DNA from 2 places in the Pseudoduganella sp. UC29_106 genome. Region 1 is predicted to be linked to the other one. Evidence: riboswitches for the same ligand, from Rfam matches in the RefSeq annotation. Region 1 holds a riboswitch; the other holds the start of a gene.

Region 1 (4,698 bases):
AGCTGGTTCCAGATCGGTGGCAAGCAGACGCGCTATACGGGCGTCGAATGGCAGAACGATTTCCTGCTCACGCAAGGCCAGTACAACTGGGACGTGGCGCTGCACACCGTCATCGAGCGCCCGCGCGACCGCGCCGACGGCTATTTCGTGGAGATTGGACCGGTGTTCCAGACGGAGTACTGGCGCACTCAGTTCAACTTCAACGTCTTCTTCCAGCGCGAGTTCGACAACGGCGAGAAGAACGACACGGAACTGGTCTACCAGTGGCAGATCAAGCACCGTTGGAAAAGCTGGCTGCAGCCGGGCTTGCAGGGCTTTGGCGAAGTGGGGAAGTGGAATGAATGGCTGCCGCAAGGCCGTCAATCGCACCGCGCGGGGCCGGCCGTTTTCGGTTACGTCGACGCAGGCCCGCACGGGCATCAGATCAAGTACGAAGCAGCGTATCTGATTGGCCAGAATTCGAACCGGCCGGCGAAGACCTTCTCGATGCGGGTCCAGTATATTTTCTAGGCGACGCACGCACGGCGGATCAAAACGATCCGCCCTACGCACCGTCGATGAGTTGGCCCCGCAGGGGCTGTAGGGCGGATCATTGATCCGCCGTGTGTGATCAGAAGTCGACTTGCGCCGAAAGCCGGAACGTCCGCGGCGCCCCCGGGAACAGATACCCCCCCAGATCCGGCGTCACATCACGCCAGTAAAACTTATCCAGCGCATTGCGCACCTGCGCGCGCACCACAAGCGGCATGCCGCCCACCTTGGTGGCGTAGGAACCGCCCAGATTCAGCACATGATACTTCGGCACAAAGGTCGTGTTCATCGCGTCGAAAGCCTTCTTGCCCGCGAACTGCCAGTCTGCATCCAGCTTCAGGCCAGGCACTTCAGCCACGGCGTAATCCGCGAATACGGAAGAACGGAAGGCCGGCACATTGGTCACGCGTTTGCCATCGTAGAAGTCCTGTCCGGTGCCGCTTTGCTCGGTGTGCAGCGCGGCTACGGAGGCGCCAACGTTCAGCTGCCTCGTCACCTTGCCCTGTGCCGACAGTTCCAGTCCGCGATGGCGCTCCTGGCCATTGCGCACGAAGGTGTTGGAGGTGTCGATATACTCCAGGCCCTGCTCGATCTGGAACAGCGCAGCGGTGGCGCTGATGCCGCCGATAACGGTCTTCACGCCCACTTCCACCTGTTTGGACTTGCCCGGCTCCAGCGCGCGGTTCTGGTTGGTGGTCTCGATCGGCGCCACACCGCCGTGCTGCAGGCCCTGCGAGTACGAAGCGTAGGCCGACAGGTCGGCGCGCGGGCTGTACACCAGCGCCACGTTCGGCAGCCAGAAGTTGTGGCTCGACGGCTCGACGCCCACTTCATCGCGCTTCACTTGCACATAGCGCGCGCCGGCATGCAGGGCCAGGTCGTTGGTCAGGCCAACGATATCCTGCAGGTAGACGGCACGTTCGGTGTCATGGCGGCGCACGGAAACAGGACCGCTGGTGCCTGGCACGGGGGCGACCACGAGAGGATGGTAGATATTCGAAACGCCGGCCCAGTCATACTGGTAATCGCCCCAGCTTTCCTTGTTGCGGAAGAAGGACAGGCCGCCCGTCACCTCATGGCGAATGGCGCCGGTCGCGAACTTGCCGTGGATCTGCGCGCGCGCCGAGAAAGGCTTCTTCTCTTCGCCCAGACTCTTGTAATCGTAGACGTCGTAGTCGCCATTGGCGCAGAAGCCTGGCCACAGCTCTTCGCTGCTGCAGCCGTAAGGGAAGGCGGTGTAGTCATCGCGCTTGAAGATGTGCTGGTTGGCCGACACCGTCGCCTGCCAGTCCGGCGAGAACTGGTACTTGAAGGTGGCGCCGAAGTTGCTGGACTCGGTCTTCACCGGCTTGGCCCAGGGCTGGTCGTTCAGCAGCACGTCGGCATCGACATCAGGCAGCTTGAAGCCGCTGATCAGCTGATAGCCGGGCGCGGTGAGCTGGGACTTGTTCTGGTAATCGGCATCGATCTGCAGCAGCGCCTGTGGCGTGATCTGCCAGTCGAAGGCGCCGGAGATGAAGGAGCGGTGGCCGTCCGCCCCCTTGACGTAGGAGCGCAGGCGCTCGCCGGCTGCATTGATGCGGTAGCCGAAGCGGCGGTCTTCGAAGCGGCCGCCCAGGTCCAGGGCGCCGTACAGCGTGCCGCGCTCGCTCACTTCGAACAGCGCGGAGCGCAGCGTGTTCTCGGTCGGACGCTTGGTCACGTAGTTGACGATGCCGCCCGGCGCGGACACGCCCATCTGCAGGCCGGACAGGCCCTTCAGCACTTCGATGCTTTCCTTGTTCTCCAGCGGGATCTGGGTGTCGCCCGAAATCGCGTGGCCGTCCTTGCGGTAGGAGCTGGCGTTATCCAGCTTGAAGCCGCGGATCGAGAATTGCTCGGCGTAGCCGACGGCATTGTAGGCGTCGCCGATGCTGGCGTCGTACTTCGATGCGTCGGTGGTGCTGCGGATTTGCAGATCCTGCATCTGCTCGCGCGTGATCACGCTGACGGAGGCTGGAGTCTGGATCAGCGGCGCGTCGGAAAAGCCCGCCACGGAGGAGCGTTCGGCGATGGCGCGGTTGGCGGTGATGACCACTTCGGTCATCTTCGTTTCAGTGGTCTGTGCGTTCGCAAGCTGCGCGGCAGCCAGCGCGATGGCGGTCAGGGCGGTGCGGGATTGATTCATGTTGTGCTCTTATGGTTCTTGACGACCAACTCGGGAGCACTCAAAGGAGGGGTTCAGACAACTTTGCGCTTTCCTTCGCTGGCATTATCCAGATCAGGTACGGAGGGTATTTCTCACCCGGGCAAAGCCCAGGACCCCTAGCGATGGCGGATTCTATCACACCAATGGGGTCAGGCACGAAATGGAACATGAGCCCGCTTCCCGAAGCGGGCTCATGTTCCATTTCGTGCCTGACCCCAAAGCGTTTAAAGGCTGAGTTGAAGTGCAGCGCGTGCGACGGATGGCGTCACGTCCCGGTGCTCGCCAAGCTTGACGAGGCCGCCAGCCTCCAGGGCCGAGGCCACAGCGTCAATGGCGGAGGCGTCGAGCTGGTAGGAGGAAAGCTGCGTAGGCACGCCCATCTGTTCAAAGAAGGCGCGCGTGCGCTCGATGGCCGCGTCAATCCGCGCATCCTCCGACCCCTCGCGCAGGCCCCAGACCCGCTCGGCATACTGCAGCAGCTTGCCGCGCTTGGCCTCGCGCTTGACGGACAGGATGCCCGGCAGCACAACGGCCAGCGTCTGCGCATGATCCAGGCCATACAAAGCCGTCAGCTCGTGCCCGATCATGTGGGTGGACCAGTCCTGCGGCACGCCCACGCCGATCAGGCCGTTCAGCGCCATGGTGGCTGTCCACATGATGTTGGCGCGCACGGACAAGTCTTCCGGCGCAGCCAGCACGCGCGGACCCTGTTCGATCAGCGTCAGCAGCAGGCCTTCGGCGAAGCGGTCCTGCACCGGCGCGTCGGCCGGATAGGTCATGTACTGCTCCATCACGTGCACGAAAGCGTCGACCACGCCGTTGCCGACCTGGCGCAGGGGCAGGGTGAAGGTCTTGGACGGATCCAGCACGGAGAACTGCGGATACACGTGCGGGCTGGCGAAAGCGCGCTTTTCGCGGGTGGCGGCGCGGGTGATCACGCTGGCGCTGTTCATCTCGGAACCGGTGGCCGGCAGCGTCAGCACGGCGCCGAAGGGCAGGGCGCCCTGGACGACCTTGCCGCCCTTGGCCAGGATATCCCACGGTTCGCCATCGAAAACGGCGGCCGCGGCCACGAACTTGCTGCCATCGATGACGGAACCGCCGCCCACGGCCACCAGGAAATCGATTTTCTCGGATTTGACCAGCTCCACAGCCCGCATCAGCGTTTCATAATGCGGATTGGGTTCGATGCCGCCGAATTCGACCACGAAATGGCCGGCCAGTGCGGCCTTGACTTCGTCGTAAGTGCCATTAGCCTTGATACTGCCACCGCCAAACAGCATCAGCACACGGGCGGTGGGTGGAATATGGTTCGCCACGGAGGCGATCTGGCCCGCGCCGAAGAGGATGCGGGTCGGATTCAGGTATTCAAAATTGTTCATGCAGGGGATTATACGTTCCGTGCGACACCCTTGCCGGCGACCGGCTACACTTGAGAAATCCGCGCCGCAGGCAGACAATGCGTGTACCCGCATGCCTAAGGAGACTGGAATGACGCAGGAACACGTTGTCGAACCGCGCGACTATCTGAACGCCCAGGTGCTGGACATGCACCGTGCGCTCACCTCGCTCAGCGAAAAGATAGAAATGCTGGATTTGCAAAACCAGCGCATCGAAGTCTGCACGGACCGGAGCTGAAGCTGGTCATGGCCAGCCAACGGGACGGCACGCGCAAGCATATTGCGATGCTGCTGGAGTGGGTACGCCGCCGTGATCCAAAACTAGACAAGGAAATGAAGGAAGCGCTGTTCAAGGCGGGTCCCATCGCTGCGCAGTTCCACTACGATTAGTAGGCGGAACGGTGTGGCGCGCACTGAAAGGATGTGAATGAAGTTGCAGCCGTACCGGGAAGGAAGCTGGTTTGCCATTCCCTTAAAAAACGGCGGTTACGCCACCGGACTGGTGGCGCGCCTGTCGCCGCAGGGCAAGGTCATGCTGGCCTACCTGTTTGGCCCCACGCACTGGACGCTGCCGACCCT
Region 2 (4,698 bases), 3.4 Mb from region 1:
GGTCTGCTGCGCCGGCACGCGGTGCAGCGCCCCGTTCAGCTCGATCTCGATCACGCCTGTTCCCCGCGGTAGATCTGCGCGCCGTTGCGCACGAACTCGATCGACTTCTCCTGCATGCCGCGCTCGGCGAACTCGCGCACTTCCTGCGTGATCTTCATCGAGCAGAAATGCGGGCCGCACATGGAGCAGAAATGCGCCACCTTGGCCGAATCCTTGGGCAGGGTCTCGTCGTGGAAGGCGCGCGCCTTGTCCGGGTCGAGGCCGAGGTTGAACTGGTCTTCCCAGCGGAACTCGAAGCGCGCCTTGGACAGGGCGTTGTCGCGGATCTGCGCGCCCGGATGGCCTTTCGCCAGGTCCGCCGCGTGGGCCGCGATCTTGTAGGTGATGATGCCCTCTTTCACATCATCCTTGTCCGGCAGGCCGAGGTGCTCCTTCGGCGTCACGTAGCACAGCATGGCCGTGCCGTACCAGCCGATCTGCGCGGCGCCGATGCCGGAGGTGATGTGGTCGTAGCCCGGCGCGATGTCCGTCGTCAAGGGGCCCAGCGTGTAGAACGGCGCCTCGCCGCACTGCTCCAGCTGCAGGTCCATGTTCTCCTTGATCAGCTGCATCGGCACGTGGCCCGGGCCTTCGATCATCACCTGCACATCGTGCTTCCACGCGATCTGCGTCAGCTCGCCCAGGGTGCGCAGCTCGCCCAGCTGGGCGTCATCGTTGGCGTCGTAGACCGAGCCTGGACGCAGGCCGTCGCCCAGGCTGAAGGTCACGTCATACGCCTTCATGATTTCGCAGATCTCTTCGAAGTGCGTGTACAGGAAGTTTTCCTTGTGGTGGGCCAGGCACCATTTGGCCATGATGGAGCCGCCGCGCGAGACGATGCCCGTCATGCGTTCCGCCGTCAGCGGCACATAGCGCAGCAGCACGCCGGCATGGATGGTGAAGTAGTCGACGCCCTGCTCCGCCTGTTCAATCAGCGTGTCGCGGAAGATTTCCCAGGTCAGGTCCTCGGCCTTGCCGTTCACTTTTTCCAGCGCCTGGTAGATCGGCACCGTGCCGATCGGCACCGGGCTGTTGCGGATGATCCATTCGCGCGTTTCGTGGATATGCTTGCCGGTGGAGAGGTCCATCACCGTGTCGCCGCCCCAGCGGATGGCCCAGGTCATCTTCTCCACTTCCTCGCCGATCGACGAGGTGACCGCCGAATTGCCGATATTGGCGTTGATCTTCACCAGGAAGTTGCGGCCGATGATCATCGGCTCGCACTCCGGGTGATTGATGTTGGCGGGGATGACCGCGCGGCCGCGCGCCACTTCGTCGCGCACGAATTCCGGCGTGATCTCCTGCGGGATGGAGGCGCCGAAGCTTTCGCCGCGGTGCTGGCGGCCCAGCAGGCGCGCCATCTTTTCGCCGTCCGGACCGGAGGCGCGCAGGCTCTCCAGGTATTCCTTGCGGCGCAGGTTTTCGCGGATGGCGATGTATTCCATTTCCGGCGTGATGATGCCCTGGCGCGCGTAGTGCATCTGGCTCACGTTGCGGCCAGGCGCCGCGCGGCGCGGCTGGCGGTGCAACTCGAAGCGCAGCGCGTCCAGTTCCTGGTCGGCCAGGCGCTGGCGGCCATAGTCGGACGTGGGGCCGTTCAGCTGCACGGTATCGCCGCGCTGCGCGATCCAGGCGGAGCGCGGCGTGCCCAGGCCCTTGCGGATATCGATCTGCGCTTCCGGATCGGTGTACGGACCGGACGTGTCGTACACGGTGACGGGCGGGTTGTTGCCCGACAGGCTGATTTCGCGCATCGGCACGCGAATATCCGGGCAGCTGCCGTTGACGTAGATTTTGCGGGAATTGGGCAGCGGTGCGATCGCTGCGCTGTCCACCTCGGCCTCGACGGCGAGGAATTTCGGATTGGCGTTCATTTGGCTCCTTTGCGGCAGGAGCCAGCAAAGGAGGTTAGGTTGCACACGCACACCCGGCTAAGCGGTGCATGCGGACATCCTGAAGCTTCCCTTCGCTGGCATTATCCAGATCAGGTTCGGAGGGTATTTCTCACCCGCGCAGCTCGCGCCGCACAGGACCCCTAGCGTGTGCCGCCTTGCGGCAGCGAAGGCATCATACCGCGTCCTTTGCGCGCCGCATAGCCCCCGCCGCTATAATTCGCGGCGGGAGGGACACAATGCGAAGAGCAATATGGGCGGCGCTGATGCTGCCTGCGGCGGCGATGGCGCAGGAGCAGTTGCGCGAGGCGACGCCGGCCGAACAGAAGGCGTTTGAAGCGTTTTATCGCGCGCACTATCCGTCCGGCCCCGTGCCGCAGGTGCAGGCGCATCGCAAGCGGGGCGGCGTGGCCTGGCGGCTGAGCGCCAGCATGGACGCGCCGCCGCAGCGCGCCGTACTGCCCCTGTGCCGCATGACGCGCACCCTGTTCGAGCGCGAAGACAAGACGTGGCAGGAGCTCGAACGCAAGCTTCTGCTCACCTGGATCCACCACACGCCGCAATGCGGCGCGCCGCCCCCCGCGCCGGTCGAGCTGCGCACCGAACTGCCGGAGCTCGACATCCTGCGCCTGCTGCAGCAGCAGGCGGAAATCCTGAAGTCGGCGCGCCTGCTGATGGCCGGCAACACCAGCTGCGCGCCCATGCGCTCGCGCAACTTCCACCTCTCCGCCCTGGAGCAGGCGCCCGACCGCCTGCCCCTGCTTGTCTTCGACAACGATATTGGCGGAACAGCCCGCATTTCGGTACGAAAAACCCGCGCCGACCTTACCGCCTGGAATGTATATTGCCGTCAGTAATTTGTGTTTACACAACCCGACTACGAATTCGGTTGCCACCGGCTGAGCATGTGTCCTACTCTCGTTAGTGTTTCACACACTGTCTTGGGAGAGATGAACCATGAAGCACGGCAATAAAATCCTGTCGCTGGCCATTCTGGCCGCCCTTTCCGCCAACACCTTGCCCGCTTCCGCCGCCGCCCCCGACAAGGTGCGCGTCGTCGTATCCTTCCAGCCCGGCAAGGCCGCCGAAATCCACAAGGCAGCCGCCGCTGCGCACGGCGCCGTCGTGCACGAAATCTTCGGCATGGACGCCATGGCGCTCGAAGTGCCGACCCAGGCGCTGAAAGGCTTGCAGAACAATCCGAACGTGCTGTATGTCGAAGAGGATGAGAAGCGCTATGCGCTGGCCTTGTCGAAACAAGGCGCAACGGGCGGGCAGAGCGTGCCCTATGGCATCAGCATGGTCCAGGCTGACCAGCTGTCCGACGCGTCGGCCGGTAACCGCAAGGTGTGTATCGTCGACTCCGGCATCGATGCCAACCACGAAGACCTGGTCGGCAATCGTCTGACGGGCGAATGGGACCGCGGCACGGGCTGGTGGTACACCGACGAAAATCACCACGGCAGCCACGTGGCCGGCACCATCGCCGCCGTCAACAACGCGCTGGGCGTGGTCGGCGTGAACCCTAACAAGAATATCCAGCTGCACATCGTGAAAGTGTTCGGTGCGGACGGCTGGGCTTACTCCTCCTCGCTGACCACCGCCGTCAACAAGTGCGGCGCGGCGGGCGCCAACGTGATCAGCATGTCGCTGGGCGGTGGAAGGCCGATGAAGACCGAGGAAAAAGCGTTCAGCACGCTGGCGGCGAAAAACGTGCTGTCGATCGCGGCAGCCGGCAACGACGGCACCACGGCCGTCTCCTACCCTGCCGGCTATGCTTCGGTGGTGTCGGTCGGTGCGCTCGATGCGAACAAGGAATGGGCGTCGTTCTCCCAGTACAACAGCAAAGTGGAACTGTCCGCGCCGGGCGTGAGCGTGCTGTCCACCGTGCCGATGGGCACCGGTGCGGCGCCGTCGCTCACCGTCGGCAATGCCGCGTACACCGTGAGCGAAATGGAGGGCTCGCCCAAGGCCAGCGCCAGCGCGCCACTGGCCAACTTCGGCCTGGGCGACAAGGTGGACGGCAGCGTGAGCGGCAAGATTTGCCTGATCCAGCGCGGCACGGTGGACTTCGCGACCAAGGTGAGCAACTGCCAGGCCAGCGGCGGCAAAGGCGCGGTGGTCTACAACAATGTGGCCGGCGGCTTCGGGGGCACCCTGGGCACGACCGTGACCGCCATTCCTTCCGTCACGGCCAGCCAGGCGGACGGCCAGGCCATGCTGGGCCAGCTGGGACAGACCGCCACCGTCAGCGTGGCGCCCGCCAACTACGCGTCGTGGGACGGCACCTCGATGGCAACGCCGCATGTGTCCGCCGTGGCCGCCCTGGTGTGGAGCCTGCACACCAACTGCACGGCAGCGCAGCTGCGCGTCTCCCTTGACAATAGTGCAATGGACCTGGGCACGGCGGGCCGCGATGCGAAATTTGGCTTCGGCCTGGTACAGGCCAAGGCCGCGCACGACCGCATCAACAGCATGGGCTGCGGCAAGTAAGCGGCAATAGGCGGCAAATAAGCTGCAACAGACGCGGCAGTACAACGCTACTGCCGCGTTTGTGTAACGAACCGTTACTATGTGCGCCAGGGCACATAAATATTTGCCAAGTGGAACGGATAATAGCCTCATACAACAACCATAAAAGAGGCCACCATGAAGACGTCACTCTCTCTACTCTCCCTGGCCGCAACTGCGGCACTCGTCACCGCCTGTGGCGGCGGTGGCGGCGGCGGTAGCGGCGCCAGCAACCCGCCCCCTGTCCAACTGGGCA

What was found. Region 1 has a riboswitch for thiamine pyrophosphate ahead of ACHMW6_RS23100 (TonB-dependent siderophore receptor). Riboswitches for the same ligand answer to the same signal wherever they lie in the genome.
Region 2: linked by a shared signal. The riboswitch ahead of thiC (phosphomethylpyrimidine synthase ThiC) and the one ahead of ACHMW6_RS23100 (TonB-dependent siderophore receptor) in region 1 are both predicted to bind thiamine pyrophosphate.

Annotation. Positions count from the first base shown of each region.
Region 1 is NZ_CP171977.1:4,609,925-4,614,622, reverse strand. Features, by position in the region: gene ACHMW6_RS23105 (hypothetical protein) at 1-510, shown strand, start outside; gene ACHMW6_RS23100 (TonB-dependent siderophore receptor) at 611-2,698, opposite strand; TPP riboswitch at 2,752-2,847, opposite strand; gene ACHMW6_RS23095 (iron-containing alcohol dehydrogenase) at 2,944-4,101, opposite strand; partial or broken gene ACHMW6_RS23090 (hypothetical protein) at 4,067-4,509, shown strand; gene ACHMW6_RS23085 (immunity 26/phosphotriesterase HocA family protein) at 4,547-4,698, shown strand, end outside.
Region 2 is NZ_CP171977.1:700,275-704,972, reverse strand. Features, by position in the region: gene thiS (sulfur carrier protein ThiS) at 1-54, opposite strand, end outside; gene thiC (phosphomethylpyrimidine synthase ThiC) at 51-1,913, opposite strand; TPP riboswitch at 1,984-2,086, opposite strand; gene ACHMW6_RS03890 (hypothetical protein) at 2,171-2,788, shown strand; gene ACHMW6_RS03885 (S8 family serine peptidase) at 2,889-4,424, shown strand; gene ACHMW6_RS03880 (DUF4382 domain-containing protein) at 4,581-4,698, shown strand, end outside.